3 regions of the Sulfuriferula thiophila genome follow, and region 1 is predicted to be linked to each of the others. Evidence: predicted binding sites of a transcription regulator. Region 1 holds the regulator's gene; each other region holds the start of a gene.
The links. Region 1 encodes sigma-54, which starts transcription at its own class of promoters, with help from an activator protein. Its sites were predicted from a motif close to TGGCACNNTTCCTGCT; they were not measured.
Positions count from the first base shown of each region.

Region 2: the regulator sigma-54 is predicted to act here: its motif matches at 3,986-4,001, upstream of EJE49_RS01415 (CmpA/NrtA family ABC transporter substrate-binding protein).
Region 3: the regulator sigma-54 is predicted to act here: its motif matches at 3,420-3,435, upstream of EJE49_RS03380 (ammonium transporter).

Region 1 covers NZ_BHGL01000003.1:187,884-193,925, reverse strand. The annotation lists gene EJE49_RS02075 (KdsC family phosphatase) at 1-132, shown strand, start outside; gene lptC (LPS export ABC transporter periplasmic protein LptC) at 129-698, shown strand; gene lptA (lipopolysaccharide transport periplasmic protein LptA) at 685-1,281, shown strand; gene lptB (LPS export ABC transporter ATP-binding protein) at 1,288-2,010, shown strand; gene EJE49_RS02055 (RNA polymerase factor sigma-54) at 2,020-3,450, shown strand; gene hpf (ribosome hibernation-promoting factor, HPF/YfiA family) at 3,473-3,808, shown strand; gene EJE49_RS02045 (PTS sugar transporter subunit IIA) at 3,815-4,270, shown strand; gene hprK (HPr(Ser) kinase/phosphatase) at 4,276-5,220, shown strand; gene rapZ (RNase adapter RapZ) at 5,244-6,042, shown strand, end outside.
Region 2 covers NZ_BHGL01000003.1:57,459-63,500, forward strand. The annotation lists gene EJE49_RS01395 (hypothetical protein) at 1-266, shown strand, start outside; gene EJE49_RS01400 (hypothetical protein) at 325-663, shown strand; gene EJE49_RS01405 (ABC transporter ATP-binding protein) at 664-1,455, opposite strand; gene ntrB (nitrate ABC transporter permease) at 1,655-2,452, opposite strand; gene EJE49_RS01415 (CmpA/NrtA family ABC transporter substrate-binding protein) at 2,615-3,907, opposite strand; gene EJE49_RS01420 (diguanylate cyclase) at 4,162-6,042, opposite strand, start outside.
Region 3 covers NZ_BHGL01000006.1:196,517-202,558, reverse strand. The annotation lists gene hisF (imidazole glycerol phosphate synthase subunit HisF) at 1-734, shown strand, start outside; gene hisI (phosphoribosyl-AMP cyclohydrolase) at 731-1,126, shown strand; gene EJE49_RS03405 (phosphoribosyl-ATP diphosphatase) at 1,123-1,446, shown strand; gene EJE49_RS03400 (histidine triad nucleotide-binding protein) at 1,443-1,781, shown strand; gene tatA (Sec-independent protein translocase subunit TatA) at 1,794-2,006, shown strand; gene tatB (Sec-independent protein translocase protein TatB) at 2,015-2,482, shown strand; gene tatC (twin-arginine translocase subunit TatC) at 2,469-3,272, shown strand; gene EJE49_RS03380 (ammonium transporter) at 3,464-4,666, shown strand; gene EJE49_RS03375 (hypothetical protein) at 4,668-6,042, opposite strand, start outside.

The sequences.
Region 1 (6,042 bases):
TGCGAAGTGCAGCAATATGCGCATCTGATCACCCAGCGTGAAGGTGGGCACGGTGCGGTGCGCGAAGCGTGTGAATTCATCATGAAGGCACAAGGGCATTATGCAGCGTTGCTGGCGGAATACGTGCGATGAATAGTCGTCCGCTATACTGGTTTCCATTGGCCATTATTGCGGTACTGGCGGGCTTGAGTGCGTGGCTGCAATTTGCCGTGAATACTACCCAGCCGGGTGTGTTGGGTAGCGGTCTGCATATTGCGGATTATATGATCGAGCGCTTTATGGTTTCGCGTACCAATCTTGCCGGGCAGGTGATTTATACTCTGCATGCGGATCGTGCCGAGCATTATCTGGATGACGATACGACACAGTTAACCAAGCCGCATCTGGTTGCGAATGATGATCAGCAAGGCAGTGCGGATATCCGTTCGACACGGGCGTTGGTCACGGCGCAGGGCAAACAGGTCAATTTTATCGGGCATGTGGTGCTGGTCCGGGATGCGCGTGATGCGCAAGGGCCGATGACATTGACCACGGAATACCTGGAAGCGATACCTGATCAACGGATAATGCGCACTGATCGGCCGGTGCTGGTGCAAGGTAAATCCATAAAAATGACCGCAGGTGGGTTAGAATTAAACAATCAAACTCAAATTTTACAGCTTACTCATCGTGTCAAAGCGCGTTATGAACCTATTTAAGAAATCTATATTCGTATCCATTGGTCTGCTACTGTTTTCTGCACAGCCTGCGCTGGCGGAGCTGGCTGATCGCAGCAAGCCGGTCAATCTTGAAGCCGATAGTGTTACTGTGGACGACCTGCATAAGGTAAGTGTCTATGTAGGTAATGTGTCCCTGCTCCAGGGCACTATGGTGCTACGGGCGGATCGCATAGAAGTGCGTCAGGATGGCGAAGGATTCAGCAAGGCTACTGCATTTGGCAATCAGGTGTATTTCCGGCAAAAACGTGACAACGTGGATGAGTATGTCGAAGGGTATGCCAATCGCATCGATATGGACAGCAAGCAGAATACCGTGCTGCTGACGGGCAACGCCCGGCTGAAAAAAGGCGCAGATGAATTGCGTGGCAATACCATGAACTACAACACGATTACCGAATTCTTTGAAGTGAAAAATGATCCGAATGCCGTGAAAACGCCAGGGGCAACCCCTAGCCGTGTGCATGCTGTGATCCGGCCCAAACTGAAAGGCGCAGGCGAAGCTGCGCAGACCCCGTCTTTACCGTTGCAGCCTGCGGGTAGTTTGCAACCTGCACGTGAGTAAGCCGCGATGAGTGAACTCAAGGCGCTGCATCTGAAAAAAAGCTACAAATCGCGTCTGGTGGTAAAAGACGTGTCGATTAGCGTCAACAGTGGTGAGGTTGTCGGCTTGCTCGGCCCTAACGGCGCAGGTAAAACCACCTGTTTTTATATGATCGTCGGTCTGGTCAAGCTGGATGGTGGGGAGATTCAGCTGGATGAGCACGATCTGGGGGTGATGCCGATACATCGGCGTGCCGCACTGGGTTTGAGCTATTTGCCGCAGGAAGCCTCTATTTTCCGCAAATTGACCGTGGCGCAAAACATCCGCGCCATTCTGGAACTGAAAAATTACAGCGCAGCCGAAATTGAACAGCATCTGGAAGACCTGCTGGAAGATTTGCATGTGGCGCATTTGCGCGATGCCGCGGCAATGAGTCTGTCAGGCGGTGAGCGGCGGCGTGTCGAGATCGCGCGAGCGCTGGCAATGAATCCGCGCTTCGTGCTGCTGGACGAGCCGTTTGCCGGTATTGACCCTATCGCGGTGATAGATATTCAGAAGCTGATCCGGTTTCTGACCGAACGCGGTATTGGTATTTTAATCACCGACCACAATGTACGTGAAACTTTGGGAATATGCGATCGCGCTTATATTATTAATGATGGGACGGTATTGGCTGCTGGCAAGCCGGAAGAAATCATTCATAATGAAAGCGTACGTAAAGTTTACCTGGGTGAGCATTTTCGTCTTTAATCAATAATTATGAAGCAAGGTCTACAACTTAAACTATCACAGCACCTGACGCTCACGCCGCAGTTGCAGCAGTCTATCCGATTGCTGCAACTGTCGACGCTCGAACTTAATCAGGAGCTGGAGTTGATGGTGCAGGAAAATCCATTGCTGGAGCGGGTAGATGCGATTGACGATAGCAGTATGCGTAGCCCGGAATACGAGCCGACCACTTCCAGCAATACCGAATCCACAACGGAAACACCTGCCGAACCCGCACAACGTGAACTGACCGAGCTGGACTGGAATGAGTCAGCCAATTATGGTTCAGGTGATGACACCGAGGATGATGAGTTCGAGCCGCAGACATCGTCTCTGGACAGCCTCAGCCTGCGTGATCATTTAATCTGGCAGCTCAATCTTACACCTCTGCTGGAGCGGGATAAGCGACTGGTATTGTTGTTGATTGATGCGTTGAACGAGAGCGGATATCTGACCCAGAGCCTGGAAGACATCGCGGAAATGTTGCCGGATGAGCTGGAAGTAGAGCTGGATGAATTACAGATTGCGCTTAAGAATTTGCAAAACCTTGAGCCTACAGGTGTGGGCGCACGGGATCTGGCGGAGTGCCTGGCATTGCAGTTGCATGCGTTACCCGAGATTACCCCGCATCTGGCATTGGCGTTGCGTATAGTGGCGCAAGACCTTGCCGCGCTGGGCGCGCATGATTATGCCGGGCTGAAACGCAAGTATCACTGTGACGATGAGGCGCTGCGTGCGGCGCGGGAGCTCATTACCCATCTCAATCCGCGTCCCGGTGAAGCCTTCGGGATTTCCGATACGCGTTATATTATTCCTGATGTTATTGTCAATAAAGTCAAAGGGTTGTGGATTGCAACGCTTAATCCTGACGCTATGCCGAAATTGCGTATCAATCAAATGTACGCGGATATCCTGTCGCGTAACCGCGATGCCAATCATCAGCAGTTAGCCGGGCAGCTGCAAGAAGCCAAATGGCTGATCAAGAATATCATGCAGCGTTTTGACACCATATTGCGCGTGACCCAGAGCATCGTTGACCGGCAGCGCCATTTCTTTGAGCACGGTGAAGTAGCGATGCGTCCGCTGGTATTGCGCGAGATTGCAGAGGTGGTGGAGTTGCATGAATCCACCGTATCGCGAGTGACCACACAAAAGTTCATGATGACGCCGCGCGGCATCTTTGAATTAAAATACTTTTTTGGTAGCCATGTAAATACTGATGCAGGTGGCGCTTGCTCGGCAACGGCAATTCGTGCGTTAATTAAACAACTGATCAGTGCAGAAAATACCAAGAAGCCTTTATCCGACGGGCAAATTGCTGAGGTTCTCGGTCAGCAAGGTATCGTAGTAGCGCGTCGTACTATTGCAAAATACCGTGAATCCTTGCAAATTCCGCCCGCCAACCAGCGCAAAGCGCTATAACCAGCAAGCGAAAGGGAACGTCATGAACCTAACAATTACCGGCCATCATCTGGAAATCACACCAGCGATTCGCGATTATGTAACCTCCAAAATTGATCGCATGAAACGCCATTTTGATCATGTAATCGACGTTAACGTCATCATGACAGTCGAAAAATTGAAGCACGTTGTCGAGGCTAACGTGCACCTGAGCGGCAAAGATATTTTTGTACAGGTTGAAGAGCCGGACATGTATGCCGCTATTGATAGCTTGGCCGATAAGTTAGACCGCCAAGTTCTCAAACATAAAGAAAAACTCAGTTCGTCGCATCAAGCCAATGGCGGTATCAAGCACCAAGCGGTGATTGAGCAAGAATAAGTCTCAATGAATCAGATAGCACCACTCCTCTCCGTCTCGAATATCCTGCTCGATGTCGAGATGGGGAGTAAAAAACGACTTTTTGAATACGTTGGTCAATTATTTGGTAGTGAGCTGGGGGTTGTTCCTCAGGTTATACTGGATAGTCTTATTGCCCGGGAAAAACTGGGCTCAACCGGATTGGGACAAGGCATTGCCATCCCGCACGGTAGGATCAAGGGCTTAAAATCCGCAATGGGTGTATTTGTCAGGCTGAATCCCTCTATTGATTTTGATGCGCCGGATCAACTGCCGGTCAAACTTGTTTTTATCCTGTTCGTCCCCATGCAGGCAACCGATTTGCACTTGCAGATTCTGGGTGAACTGGCACAATTATTCAGCAATAAATCCTTACGTGATGCACTCATGACGAGTGTAGACAGCGATAGCGTATTAAACCTCATTCGTAACTGGCAGCCCTGATAATCATGACTAACTCTATTCCAGTCAGCCGGATGTTTGCCGCACTGTCCCAGACTCTGGCATTGACCTGGGTATCGGGACAGGCAGGTGGAGATAAGCAGTTAGTCGGCGATACGGTACAAAAACCCTCGCTGGCGCTGGTTGGTCATCTGAACTTTGTGCATCCTAATCGCGTGCAGGTGCTGGGCTGTGCCGAAATGGATTACCTGCGCCAACTAGGTGAAGAGGGTTTGCAGCACGCGGTAGGCAATCTGTTTTCTACCGAATTGGCTGCAGTGATTGTAGCGAATGGCGAGCCGGTTCCAGTCCCCTTGCTGGATGCCTCGTTACGTACCAAGACGCCGCTATTTACTTCTCCACAAGCCAGTCCGGAACTGATGGCGGTGCTGTCGCACTATTTGACCAATGCACTGGCGGATTCCGTCCATTTGCACGGGGTTATGCTGGAGGTAAATGGCATCGGCGTGTTGCTGACCGGGGAGTCTTCGGCGGGTAAAAGCGAATTGGCGCTGGAGCTGATTACGCGCGGGCATCGCCTGATTGCAGATGATGTGGTGGATTTCTATAAGGTAGCGCCCGACACGCTGGAAGCGCAATGTCCGGCCATGCTGCAGGATTTTCTTGAGGTGCGTGGTCTGGGGATACTGAATATCCGTACCCTGTTTGGCGAGCTGTCGGTCAAGATGAAAAAAAACCTCAAGCTCATCGTGCATTTGAAAGCACCTACGGACGCGGTGCAGGAGCAAATATCGCGGTTGGACATGCATGCTTCGACCGAAACGATTTTAGGGGTGGAAATTCCCAAGGTGCGTATCCCGGTGGCGGTAGGTCGCAACCTGGCCGTGCTGGTTGAAGTCGCAACTCGCAATCACATTCTGCGCATGCGTGGCATCAACAGCGCCGAAGAGTTTATTGCACGTCAGCAAAAACTGATGGAGGCCAACGAATAATCATGGATGCAGCGTTGAATAAAATGCAGTTGGTATTGATCAGCGGCCTGTCAGGCTCAGGTAAAAGTATTGCGCTAAACGTGCTCGAAGACGTCGGTTACTACTGCATTGATAACCTGCCGGCTAAGCTGCTGGAGGAAACCATACAGTTTCTGGCCGATCATGGTTACCTGCAAGTGGCCATCAGCGTGGATGCGCGTAGCGGCGACTCTTATCAGTATTTGCCCGCGCTGGTTCAGCAGTTGCGCCAGAAACTGAATTTCCGTCTGTTGTTCCTGGAATCGAAAACCGAAACGCTGGTGCGGCGTTTTTCGGAAACCCGCCGCCGTCATCCGCTCAGTAATGACCATTGCGCGTTGCCTGAGGCTATTACACTGGAACGTGACCTGCTGGACCCCATTGCGCAACTGGCGCACCGTATCGATACCAGCGACTTATCCGCCAATACCTTGCGCAGCTGGATCAAAGACATCATCTCGCTGCAAGATGCGCGGCTGACGCTGCTGTTTGCCTCGTTCGGCTTCAAGCACGGTATACCGCTGGATGCCGATTTCGTGTTCGATGTGCGCTGCCTGCCTAATCCGCATTATGACCCGCTGTTACGCCCGCAAACCGGGCGCGATCAGGATGTCATCGCCTTCCTGGAACCCATTGTCGAAGTGCAGGAAATGCTGAACGATATCGAGGCTTATGTGCGTAAATGGCTGCCTTGCTTCATGCGCGATAACCGCGCTTATTTGACGGTGGCCATAGGGTGTACCGGGGGGCAGCATCGTTCCGTGTATCTGAGTGAACGGCTCGCTGCGCGATTTTCTACCAGTA
Region 2 (6,042 bases), 130 kb from region 1:
CTGACAACTATCACCGTCAAACTAATAACCAGATGCAACACCAGGAACAGCAACGTATCAAGCAAGGTGTGCAATCAGGCAGCCTGACCCGCGAAGAAGCTAAAGGCATGGTTCAGGAACAGAAGCAGATTCGCACCGAAGAACGTGCCTATAAATCCGATGGCCGTTACAGCCCAGCTGAACGTCAGGATGTGCATCAGGATCTGCAGCAAGCCAGCAAGAATATTTATCAGGAAAAGCATGACCGCCAACGCATACCGCGTTGATCGACCAGTTTCACCGGCGGTGAATAATTACCGCCGGATAGCATGATGAGAGGAACGGATGATGAACACACTACATAAACCAACACAACGTAAAAGCGCTTTCGCTGTACTCGTACTGTTAGCCAGCATTGCTACGCCAGCACTGGCTGATAGAGATGATGATGGCTACCGTGGTCGAGGCCACGATGCTCCCCGTTACCAGAGTTATGATCGTGGCGGGCGTGGCGATTGGGGTAGAGAGCATGGATACCGCCATCATGGCCGTGATCGCGATGCCTATTATGTTACACCGTACTATCAGCCACCACGGGTGATTTATGCACCACCACCCGTAGTTTATTACCCTAGCGTACCGTACCGCAGCGGTATTGAAGTACGGTTACTGCAAATGTTCTGATCAGGCCGCCGGACGCATTTGGCGCTGATACAAGAACTCCAATACGCGTGAACGCAGGTGATGGTAATGCGGATCATTAGCCAGCGCCAGGCGGTCACGCGGTTTGGGCAGATCCACCGTCAGGATTTCACCGATGGTCGCAGCCGGGCCATTAGTGAGCATGACGATACGATCCGACAACAATACCGCTTCGTCCACATCGTGGGTCACCATCACCACGGTACTCTGGGTGGCCGCAACAATCTTCATCAGCTCATCCTGCAGATGGGCGCGCGTCAGTGCATCCAGCGCACCGAATGGCTCGTCCATCAGCAACACTTTCGGCTCCATGGCTAAAGCACGGGCAATACCGACACGCTGCTTCATACCACCGGAGATTTCATTCGGGCGCTTATGCTCGGCATGACTCAGGCCGACCAGATTCAGCGCTTCCAGCGTACGCTGCTTGAGCTTGGCCTTGCCTTCCCTGGCACCGAATACTCGCTCTACGCCCAGATAGATATTCTCGTAGCAGGTCAGCCACGGTAACAGGCTGTGGTTTTGAAACACCACCGCGCGCTCCGGCCCCGGCCCTTTGATCTCACGGCCGGCACACAACGCCGCGCCTTCGGTAGCATCCTGCAAACCGGCAATAATATTAAGCAGCGTGGATTTACCACAACCGGAGTGCCCGATCAGGGTAAAAAACTGGCCCTGATCTATGCTCAGGTTGATATCGCGCAGTGCATGATATACGCCTTTTTTAGTGGTGAATTTCACATCCACATTATCTAACTGTACAAACTTTTCCATTTGAATTGCTCCTGCCAATTGTTTGATGTTCGGTTATCGCGGAAAAACAATTTGTCCACAAAATACACGAAAATCACGAAATAAATCAATATACTAAACTGATTAAGCCATTCATTTTTTCAGCGAGTTATCGATACTCTGACATTCCGGATCTGTTCGCGTTTTTCGTGCCTTTCGTGGACATGGGTCGCTCTTAAAGTTATTCGTAGCTGAAGCGTTTGGCAACCCACACCAACATTTGCTCTAGCAGCAGCCCGATAATACCCACCACAAAAATCGCGATAATGATGTGTTCGACGTTGAGGTTATTCCACTCATCCCACACCCAGAAACCGATACCGACACCGCCGGTCAGCATTTCCGCCGCCACGATCACCAGCCAGGCCACGCCGATGGCGAGGCGCACGCCGGTCAATACATGCGGCAACACAGCCGGGAACAGGATACGGGTGAACACTTTCCATTCCGACAAATTCAGTACGCGGGCGACGTTGAGGTAATCCTGTGGCACCTGACGTACGCCGACCGCAGTGTTCAGTATCATCGGCCAGATACTGGAGATATAGATCACCCAGATGGAAGCGGGCTCGGCTTTATGCAGCACCAGCAGGCCGATAGGCAGCCAGGCCAGCGGCGACACCGGACGTAACAGGCTGATGATAGGCGCGGTCATTGCTGCCAGAAATTTGAAACGACCGATCATGAAACCAAGCGGTATGCCGATCAACGCGGCCAGGCCGAAACCGATACCGACGCGGTATAACGAATACAGTATATTCCAGCCGATACCCTGATCATTCGGGCCTTTGTTATAGAACGGATCGGCGAACAACAGTTTGGCTGATTCCCAGGTCTTGGCCGGGCCTGGCAAATTGGTAGTCTCTTGTGCAATGAATGCCCACAGTCCGATAAAGGCAATAATTCCCAACACAGGCGGGATCACCCAGCGCGCAAAATCGCCGAGTTTTTCTTTTATATCCAATTTAGGTTTGGCCATGATAATTTTCGCTGGTTCAGGTTGAGTCACTGCTGCCTCTGGTGTCTCTACGGTCGAGCCGGGTTGGAGTGTTTCATAAACAGCACTCATAATGATTCTCCTAGGGTAGTGCTAGCGCATGGTCAGTTGCGCGCAATCTGCACGCGCAACTGACTGCCGGGTTTAAGCGTGAATTTTGAACGATGCTGCGTATTTCTTCGGATCTTTACCGTCCCATACTGTGCCGTCGATCAGCTTGGAAGTCCGCAACGGGCTCTTCGGTACGGCGATCTTGAGCTGGGTCGCCGCTTCGGTATACAGCTTGATCTGGTTGACTTTTTTGGCTTCAGCCAGATAATCCGGATCTTCCTTGAGCAAGCCCCAGCGTTTATGCTGGGTCAGGAACCACATGCCGTCAGACAGGTACGGGAAATTGACCTTGCCGTCGTTAAAGAACTTCATGTAATTGGCATCCTGCCATTTCTTGCCATTACCATTATCATACTGACCCAGCATGCGATCCTCGATGGAATCAAAGTCAGTGTTGACGTAGGATTTGTCCGAAATAATCTTGGCAACTTGCGAACGATTTGCCATGTTATCGATATAGCGTGAGGCATCCAGCACGGCCATGATCAAGGCGCGCGCAGTATTTGGATGTTTAGCCACCCACTCAGCGGTAGTGCCCAGAATTTTTTCCGGATGATCCTGCCAGATTTCCTGTGAAGTAACTGCAGTAAAGCCAACCTTGTCGCGAATCGCTCGTGCATTCCATGGCTCACCGACGCAATAGCCATCCATGTTATCCACACGCATATTGGCAATCATTTGCGGTGGTGGCACAGTGATAACTTTGGCTTCAGTGAACGGGTTGACACCGTATGACGCCAACCAGTAATACAGCCACATGGCGTGGGTACCGGTCGGGAAGGTTTGCGCAAAGGTGTATTCACGGGGTTCGGCTTTAATCAGCTTTGCCAGGCTAGGGCCATCAATCGCACCTTTCCCCTTGAGTACATTCGATAAGGTAATGGCTTGTCCATTGTTGTTCAGGGTCATCAGGTTGGCCATGTCTTTTTTCGGCCCGCCGATTCCCATTTGTACGCCATAGATCAGGCCATAGAGCACGTGTGCTGCATCCAGTTCGCCATTCACCAGCTTGTCGCGCACGGCAGCCCAGGATGCTTCCTTGCTTGGCGTTATCTTGATACCGTATTTCTTATCGAAACCCATCACACTGGCGATAACAACTGAGGCGCAGTCGGTCAACGGGATAAAACCCACTTTTACTTCGGTTATTTCGGGTGCATCAGAACCACCCGCCCAGGCGGCACTACGCACACCAGGGGCAACAAGATTCATCAAGGCAGCAGCTCCAAGTATGCCGGTGGATTTTTTCAGAAAATCACGGCGGGTATTTGCGGGGGTAACGGTTTCTGTAACATCCGGCTGGATGTCATTATTGTGGTCGCTCATCTGAGTCACTCCATTTATTAAACAAAGGGTTTGATCAGAGGTCGCCCACCATTGGACAAGGCTCTTGCTTAAGTAGATAGCAAGAGCTGTGCCAAGATGCAGAATATAGTTTAAGGCATTGATTGTAAAAATAAAAAATAGCGAACGCTACAGCACAACGGGATCGCTACATAAGCATGAGGATGCTTGCTTGGTGCAGACTATTTGAAATCGTGCACCAGTATTGCTCATATCAGATGGCAATTATTTAACTATTACGCAATCTGTGTCTGATTGCGGCCTGCTTTTTTGGCCATATAAAGGGCATCGTCAACACGCTTGAGCAGGCTCTTTTGACTTTCACCGGCACGGTACTGACCTACACCCAGACTGACCGTCACGTTGCCGACCGGGTCGATATCCTGTTCAGCAATAGCCAGCCTCACCCGCTCGGCCACGTTATACATCGCATCCAGATCAGTTGACCCGGCCAGAACCATGAATTCTTCCCCACCCCAACGCGCCAGCAAATCACTATCCCGTAACTGTTGCCGGGCCAGCTCAACCACACGTTTTATCACCACATCACCCACGCCATGCCCGTAAGTATCATTAACACCTTTAAAGTGGTCGATATCAAACATGGCAATGGACAACGGCATTGGGTGGCGACCATATTTCTGTATTTCGTAATTGATTGCATCTTCCATTTTGAAACGGTTGAACGCGCCGGTCATGGTGTCTATCACCGCACGAGCGCGCAATTCCTGTTCCAGCTGCAGGCGATAACTGATGTCGATACCCGTAGCAACAATCGAAGCACCTCTGTCCGACACCTCGATTATCGCGCCATTAATAAAAAACGGTATGCCTCCCCCGGCCATTTTCTGCAGTTCAATTTCAACTGACGCAGTGCCCTGGGTACGCGCGTCATTACAGAATTTGTCGAGTTTCAACTGATCTTCGGTCACAACCAGTTGTGACAATGCCATGTTTTGCAACTGACCAGCAGAGTACCCCAGCGCCTGTTCAAAATTGCTGTTCCAGCGTCTCAGGTATCCGCTCTCGTTAATCAGAAAGAAAATACCTGGCAGGCTATTGATCAGAATATTGGCAAAGTTTTTTTCACTCAGGGCTGCAGCTTGCGCTGCCAGTTCAGCGCGCTTTCGATCACGAATATCGCGGGCAATAGTCGAGTAGTAAGTTATCTCTCCTCCCGTTGCGTCACGATGCGCAATGACGAGCTGCGAAACCGGAAGCTTGCCGCCATCAGCCCGGTCAAGCAGGAGTTCGCCTTCCCACGCCCCGGTTTTTCTGGCGTAGGGATAAGCCTCTTCCATAAACAATCTGGCTATCGCATGCGGGTAATGACTGCTGACCGACTTGTTTGGCGGATCAGGATTATCTGCGCTGCCAAACATATTTCTGGCACCATTATTACAATAGATGAACTTACCCTCGCTATCGGTAATAGTAACCAGATCAGGCGTCGCATCAAGTATCGCAATCAGACGCTGTTGCGCCATTCTCGTTTGTTCCAGTTCGATTATGCCTGCCAAGGTATCTGCAACCGCGTTTAAAAAAGGACGTTCTATCGCTTTTGGTACATGTCCGGCTGCAACATACAGATTGAGTACACCTAATAATCCCCGTGAAGATAAAATAGGCTGACAATAATGGCCATGATCCTGCATGCCATGCACCCGAACTTCCTGGTCATGAGTGACGTGGCTATGAAACACCAATTCGCGGGTCGAAGCTGCCTTCCCGCAAAGGCACTTGCCAAAGTCTACTGTTGCACACTTCTGCGCTAAATCCGGGGAAAGGTATTTTTTGGAAACCAGCAACAATTTGTCTGAATTTTCATCCGCGAGAAATACGGAACCTTTTTGCTCCAGCGCGAGCCAGGGGATGCTGAATAATAATTCCAGCACGCGATCGAGCTTCGCTTCCAGCGGAATTTGTTCCAGCGACAGACTTAATATCTTGCGCAATACGCCCTGTGTATCACGCTCGGTACGCAGTTCAGCTTCAGAAAGGTCGCGTTGCAGGTTGGCGCGCAATGCATTAATCCCATAAGACAGTGCAGCCGCCAACTCCCCGAGCAGGCCGGCCTCTCCGGTATCAAAGGCATCCGCTTCTTCACTCAGAATCAC
Region 3 (6,042 bases), on a different contig from region 1:
GCCTAGACGTCAGCGCCGGTCGCGTCGTCAAAGGGGTCAATTTTGTCGGCCTGCGCGATGCCGGTGATCCGGTAGAGATCGCGCGCCGCTATGATCGTGAGGGCGCAGATGAACTGACTTTTCTGGACATTACCGCCAGCTCGGATCAGCGCGACCTGATCCTGCCTATTATCGAAGCAGTCGCGTCTGAAGTATTCATTCCGTTGACCGTAGGCGGAGGTGTTCGCGAAGTCAACGATGTGCGGCGTCTGCTCAATGCCGGCGCGGACAAAGTCAGCATCAATACCACCGCGGTCAACAACCCGCAAATCGTCGCCGATGCCGCCTCACGTTTCGGCTCGCAATGTATCGTTGTCGCCATTGACGCCAAAGCCAATGCCGAGGGACGCTGGGAGGTCTACACGCACGGTGGACGCAACGCCACCGGACTGGATGCCGTGGAATGGGCCATCAAGATGCAAAATCTGGGTGCAGGCGAAATTTTGCTGACCAGCATGGATAGAGACGGCACCAAAAGCGGTTTTAACATCCCGCTGACCCGTGCAGTTTCCGATGCGGTATCCATCCCCGTCATTGCCAGCGGCGGTGTAGGTACTTTGCAACATCTTGCCGAAGGCGTCATCCAGGGCCATGCGGATGCGGTACTGGCAGCCAGCATTTTCCATTTTGGCGAATACACCATACACGAAGCTAAATTACACATGCTGCAATTTGGTATAGAGGTGCGCTTATGAGCACTCAGGATAACTGGTTAAACAAAGTTAACTGGTCGGATGACGGTCTGGTTCCGGCCATTGCTCAGGACGCCACCAGCAATGAAGTATTGATGGTCGCATGGATGAACCGAGAAGCGCTTAAACGCACGGTAGAGTCGGGCGAAGCTGTGTATTGGTCACGCTCACGCAAGAAACTCTGGCACAAAGGCGAAGAATCCGGGCACGTGCAAAAAGTACACGAAATCCGTCTGGACTGTGATGAAGATGTCATTTTGCTGAAAATAGAACAAATCGGCGGTATTAGCTGTCATACCGGACGTCATGACTGTTTTTTCCAGAAACTGGAAAACCACGAATGGACAGTCACCGAACCTGTATTGAAAGATCCGTCAGAGATTTATAAGCGATGAGCGATATACTAACCCGCGTTGCCGCGACACTGGAATCACGCAAATCCAGCGAAGCAGGTTCATCCTATGTTGCCAGCCTGTATACCAAGGGGCTGGACGCCATACTCAAAAAGGTGGCTGAAGAAGCAGCTGAAACTATCATGGCTGCCAAAGATGGTGATAAACAGCATATCGTCTACGAAGTAGCTGATTTGTGGTTTCATACAATGATACTGCTGGCACAGCAGGGCTTAGGCCCGCAAGATGTACTGAATGAACTGGCGCGGCGCGAAGGCGTGTCGGGTCATACTGAAAAGGCAGCACGCAAGGACACGTTATGAGTGATTGTATCTTTTGCAAAATCGTCGCAGGCACATTACCCAGCAACAAGGTGTATGAAGATGATGAAGTCATGGTATTCCACGACATACATCCCATCGCACCGGTACATATGTTAATTATTCCCAAGGCACACATAGTATCTTTGTCTGAATGTGAGAATAATCATCAGGAATTGCTGGGCCGGATGTTATTATTAGCGCCTAAGCTCGCCCGTGAAAATGGTCTGGAAACAGGATTCCGCACCATGATCAATACCGGGCGCGGTGGTGGACAGGAAGTATTCCACCTGCATATTCACATATTTGGCGGCGGTAACAAACTGGCGCATACCTAACAAGGAGATATCATGGGTAGCTTTAGCATTTGGCATTGGTTAATCGTTCTGGCCATCGTGTTGGTCATATTTGGCACAAAAAAACTGCGCAATATCGGCGGTGACGTTGGTGGTGCGGTGAAAAGCTTCAAAGACGCCATGAAAGAAGGCGAACAAGGCAAAATCGACACTCAGGCAACGGGCCACACCATAGACGGTGAAGTTAAAGAAAAAACCAAAGTATAAGGCGCAACATGTTTGATGTTGGCTTTTCTGAACTAATGGTGATTGGTGTCGTTGCCCTCATCGTTATCGGTCCCGAGCGGCTTCCTAAAGTCGCGCGTACCGTCGGGTTATTGCTCGGCCGCGTGCAACGCTACGTCGCTACGGTAAAATCCGACATCAGCCAGGAAATGCAGCTGGATGAGCTACGAAAAAGCGGGCAGATACTTAAAGACAGCCTGCAAGAGACTGGGCAACAGATCACCGACGAAGTCCACAACGTCAAGCACACTGTTGAAAGTGCCGTACTCCCGGAAACTGACAGCATTCCGGAAACCGAAATTACGACAGCACAAACGGAACTGCCGGCGAATGAACAAGAGCCGGCAGCCATTCCAGACAATCTGCAGGGTGAATTAGCTTTTGAACCTATGCCCATAACGCCGCCGCAACCTGACACCGCCTCTATCAAGCCAACCACACAGCATGAGCACACCTGAATTTCAAGACACATTCATCTCTCATCTGGTTGAATTACGCGATCGGCTATTGCGGGCCGTCATATCTGTCATCGTTGTTTTTTTAGGTCTGTTTCACTGGGCTAACGACCTTTATACACTGCTCGCGCAGCCCTTGCTGCATGCGCTCCCCAAAGGGGGGCAACTGATCGCCACGGAAGTTACCGCACCGTTCTTTGTCCCTATCAAAGTCACCATGATGGCGGCTTTTTTAATTGCGCTGCCTTATATTCTCTACCAAATCTGGGCGTTCATTGCTCCGGGCTTGTATTCACATGAAAAACGTCTGGGCATCCCGCTGATTGTAGCCAGTGTCTTGCTGTTTTTCTGCGGCATGTCTTTCGCCTACTTCCTGGTATTTCCCGTGGTCTTCGGATTTATTGCCGGAGTCGCGCCAGTTGGCGTTGCTGTGATGACTGACATCAGCAAATATCTGGACTTTGTGCTGACCATGTTCATGGCATTTGGCATCACCTTCGAAGTACCGGTTATTGTGGTTCTGCTGGTAAAAACCGGCTTTGTCAGTGTCGCCAAATTGCGTGAAATTCGTCCTTACGTCGTCGTTGGCGCATTCGTTATCGGTGCAATTTTCACCCCGCCTGATGTCGTCTCCCAGACCATGCTTGCCGTACCACTCTGGTTGTTATACGAAATTGGCATTATAGTCGCCAGCCTGATTACCCGTCCCGCCCCGGAAACGGATGCTTACCAACCATTATCGGAAGCCGAAATGGAACGTGAGCTTGACGGCATCGACACACCCAAAAAATAAATCATCGTATCAATACGACCATCTCTATATGCATAGAGATGGTCTTTTTTTGCACATTAAAAGTGCATAATTTGCGATTACGCACAAAAATAGTGCCAAATATCCAAAATAAAAATAAAATATATTGATTTTAAAGAGTAAATTATCTGGCCCATATTTTGCTTTATTTATAGCCTCATTCAGGAGCCGATATGGACAATCTCAAAATAAGCAACGACGCATTATTTATACTCTTAGGCGCGATCATGGTCTTGGCCATGCACGCCGGTTTTGCCTTTCTGGAACTTGGCACGGTACGCCGCAAGAATCAGGTCAACGCGCTGGTTAAAATTCTCGCCGATTTTTCCATTTCAACTATCGCCTATTTTTTCATAGGCTATGGTGTGGCATACGGCATACATTTTGGTCATGGCGCAGATACGCTGATCGCCAACAATGGCTATGAATTAGTTAAATTTTTCTTCCTGCTGACATTCGCTGCCGCCATACCCGCCATCATTTCTGGCGGCATAGCCGAACGCGCTAAATTCGGCCCGCAACTGGCTGCCACTTTTTTATTGGTCGGCTTCGTCTACCCGTTTTTCGAAGGCATCGCCTGGAATAACCATTATGGCATTCAGGACTGGCTGAAACTGCAATTCGGCGCCAACTTCCACGATTTCGCTGGCTCTGTCGTAGTCCATGCCATGGGTGGCTGGATTGCACTGGCTGCGGTATTACTGCTCGGCGCTCGGCATGGTCGCTACCGCAAGAATGGCGAAGTGGCAGCGCACCCACCTTCCAGCATTCCATTCCTGGCACTCGGTTCGTGGATACTGATCGTAGGCTGGTTCGGCTTTAATGTCATGTCCGCGCAAACCATAGACAAAATTAGCGGCCTGGTTGCAGTTAACTCATTGATGGCCATGGTCGGCGGCACACTGGCAGCGCTGCTGGTCGGCCGCAACGACCCCGGTTTTACCCATAACGGCGCATTGGCCGGGCTGGTCGCGGTATGTGCCGGATCCGACATCATGCACCCGCTGGGCGCGCTGATTACCGGTGCAGTGGGTGGCGCATTATTTGTCTGGATGTTCACCATCACTCAGAATAAATGGAAAATTGATGATGTGCTAGGCGTATGGCCATTACATGGCTTATGCGGCACCTGGGGCGGTCTGGCTGCAGGCATTTTTGGTTTGCCGGCGCTGGGAGGCTTAGGTGGCGTTGCCTTCATGTCGCAACTGATAGGCACGGCAGGTGCAATCGCTGTTGCATTGATCGGCGGCTTCGTGGTTTATGGCCTGCTTAAATCAACACTGGGTATACGCCTTAATCAGGAAGACGAATTCAACGGAGCCGATTTATCCATACACAAAATTTCTGCCACCGCAGAGCGTGAAACCAACTGGTAAATTAACTGGCATGAGCGCGTACCAACAGCGCGACTTTGTCCAGAGCAGCCAAAGTTCGCGCTATCACCGCAGATGTACCGACACCCTGCGGTGATAGCGCTTCAACGACGAGTCGAGCACTCGCACACACCCGAAGCGCACTTACCGGCACATCATTGCGCACACCGCAAAGCACTGGCTGTCCAAGCTGCACTCTCTTCGCCAGCAATGACTGGTCTGCTACATCAAATAATGCAGTTTCAGCCTGACTCAGATCGCGTTGCAATAATTGATAAATACGCACCATTTCATCACAGCTTAACAACTGATTAACCGCGTGAGATGACTGACGATAAAGCTGGAAAGGGAAAATCGTAGGCACATTATCCCACCCTGTGCTGCCAGCGACCGGGGAACGCTCCAGTGCCGGCACAGGCAAAATCCCGAATATCGGATCACTGCTTAATTTCTGCACAACTGCCTCAGCAAAGGTTTGCAGGAAACCGGCAACAGCCTGCTCCGGTATCGCCCGAAATGCACGCAGCTCCGCTAACGCTGCTTCCCAGCGTAGCAACAAGCCGTAATTAGCCGCATCCTCGACAAGTTGAGTAGCATCCCAATGACATGACCAGTCAGCCCGCGCCGAATAGGCACGCAGACTGGATGGGAGCGGATAGCGTTGCAATCGCTTGGCCATTGGCTCCGGTATCAGCAAAGCACCAGAAAAAGTGGGGCCGCTAATAAATTTAGAACCGGTAATAGCCACCATGAAGCCTTGCTGTAAATACGCCCGCAAGGTCGATGGCATAATACGGAACTGACATGCATCCACCAGCACATCCAGTTGTTCAGGGAATTGCTGATGCAGCGCCACAACGCAGGCCACACTGGGCGTAATCATGCCGGTTTTCGACACATCCACCAACGTCAGCAACACGCGCCGTCCTGCCGCTATCGCCGCACGGGCCCGCGCAGTCACATCGGCATCCATCGCCGCCACAGCACGAGGCGAACTATCCGCCATACGCATCGCCACCATCTCTACCGGGATGACATCTTCACTAACGGCAGCGCCCTCATCCACCATCCGAGCCAACGCAGTACGCGTACTGAAATGCCTGCCCGCAAGGGCGGCAGCCACACCGCTACCTGTTTCCACCGCATCAACCATAATGGCCTGCAATGCATGGCCCTGATTGCGCACCAATTGTGCAGCAATCAGATGACTATCGGTACCCGATGCCGCAAACACCACTTCCACTCCGGGCAGATCAGCAATACCGCATAGCGCCCCCAGCTCTGCCCGCATCCGCACCAGTTCGCGCGCATAGCATGCCGCAGGCGCCTCAGCGACCGCACACGCCAACAGCGCATCACGCAGTTTGTCTGCAGCAGCA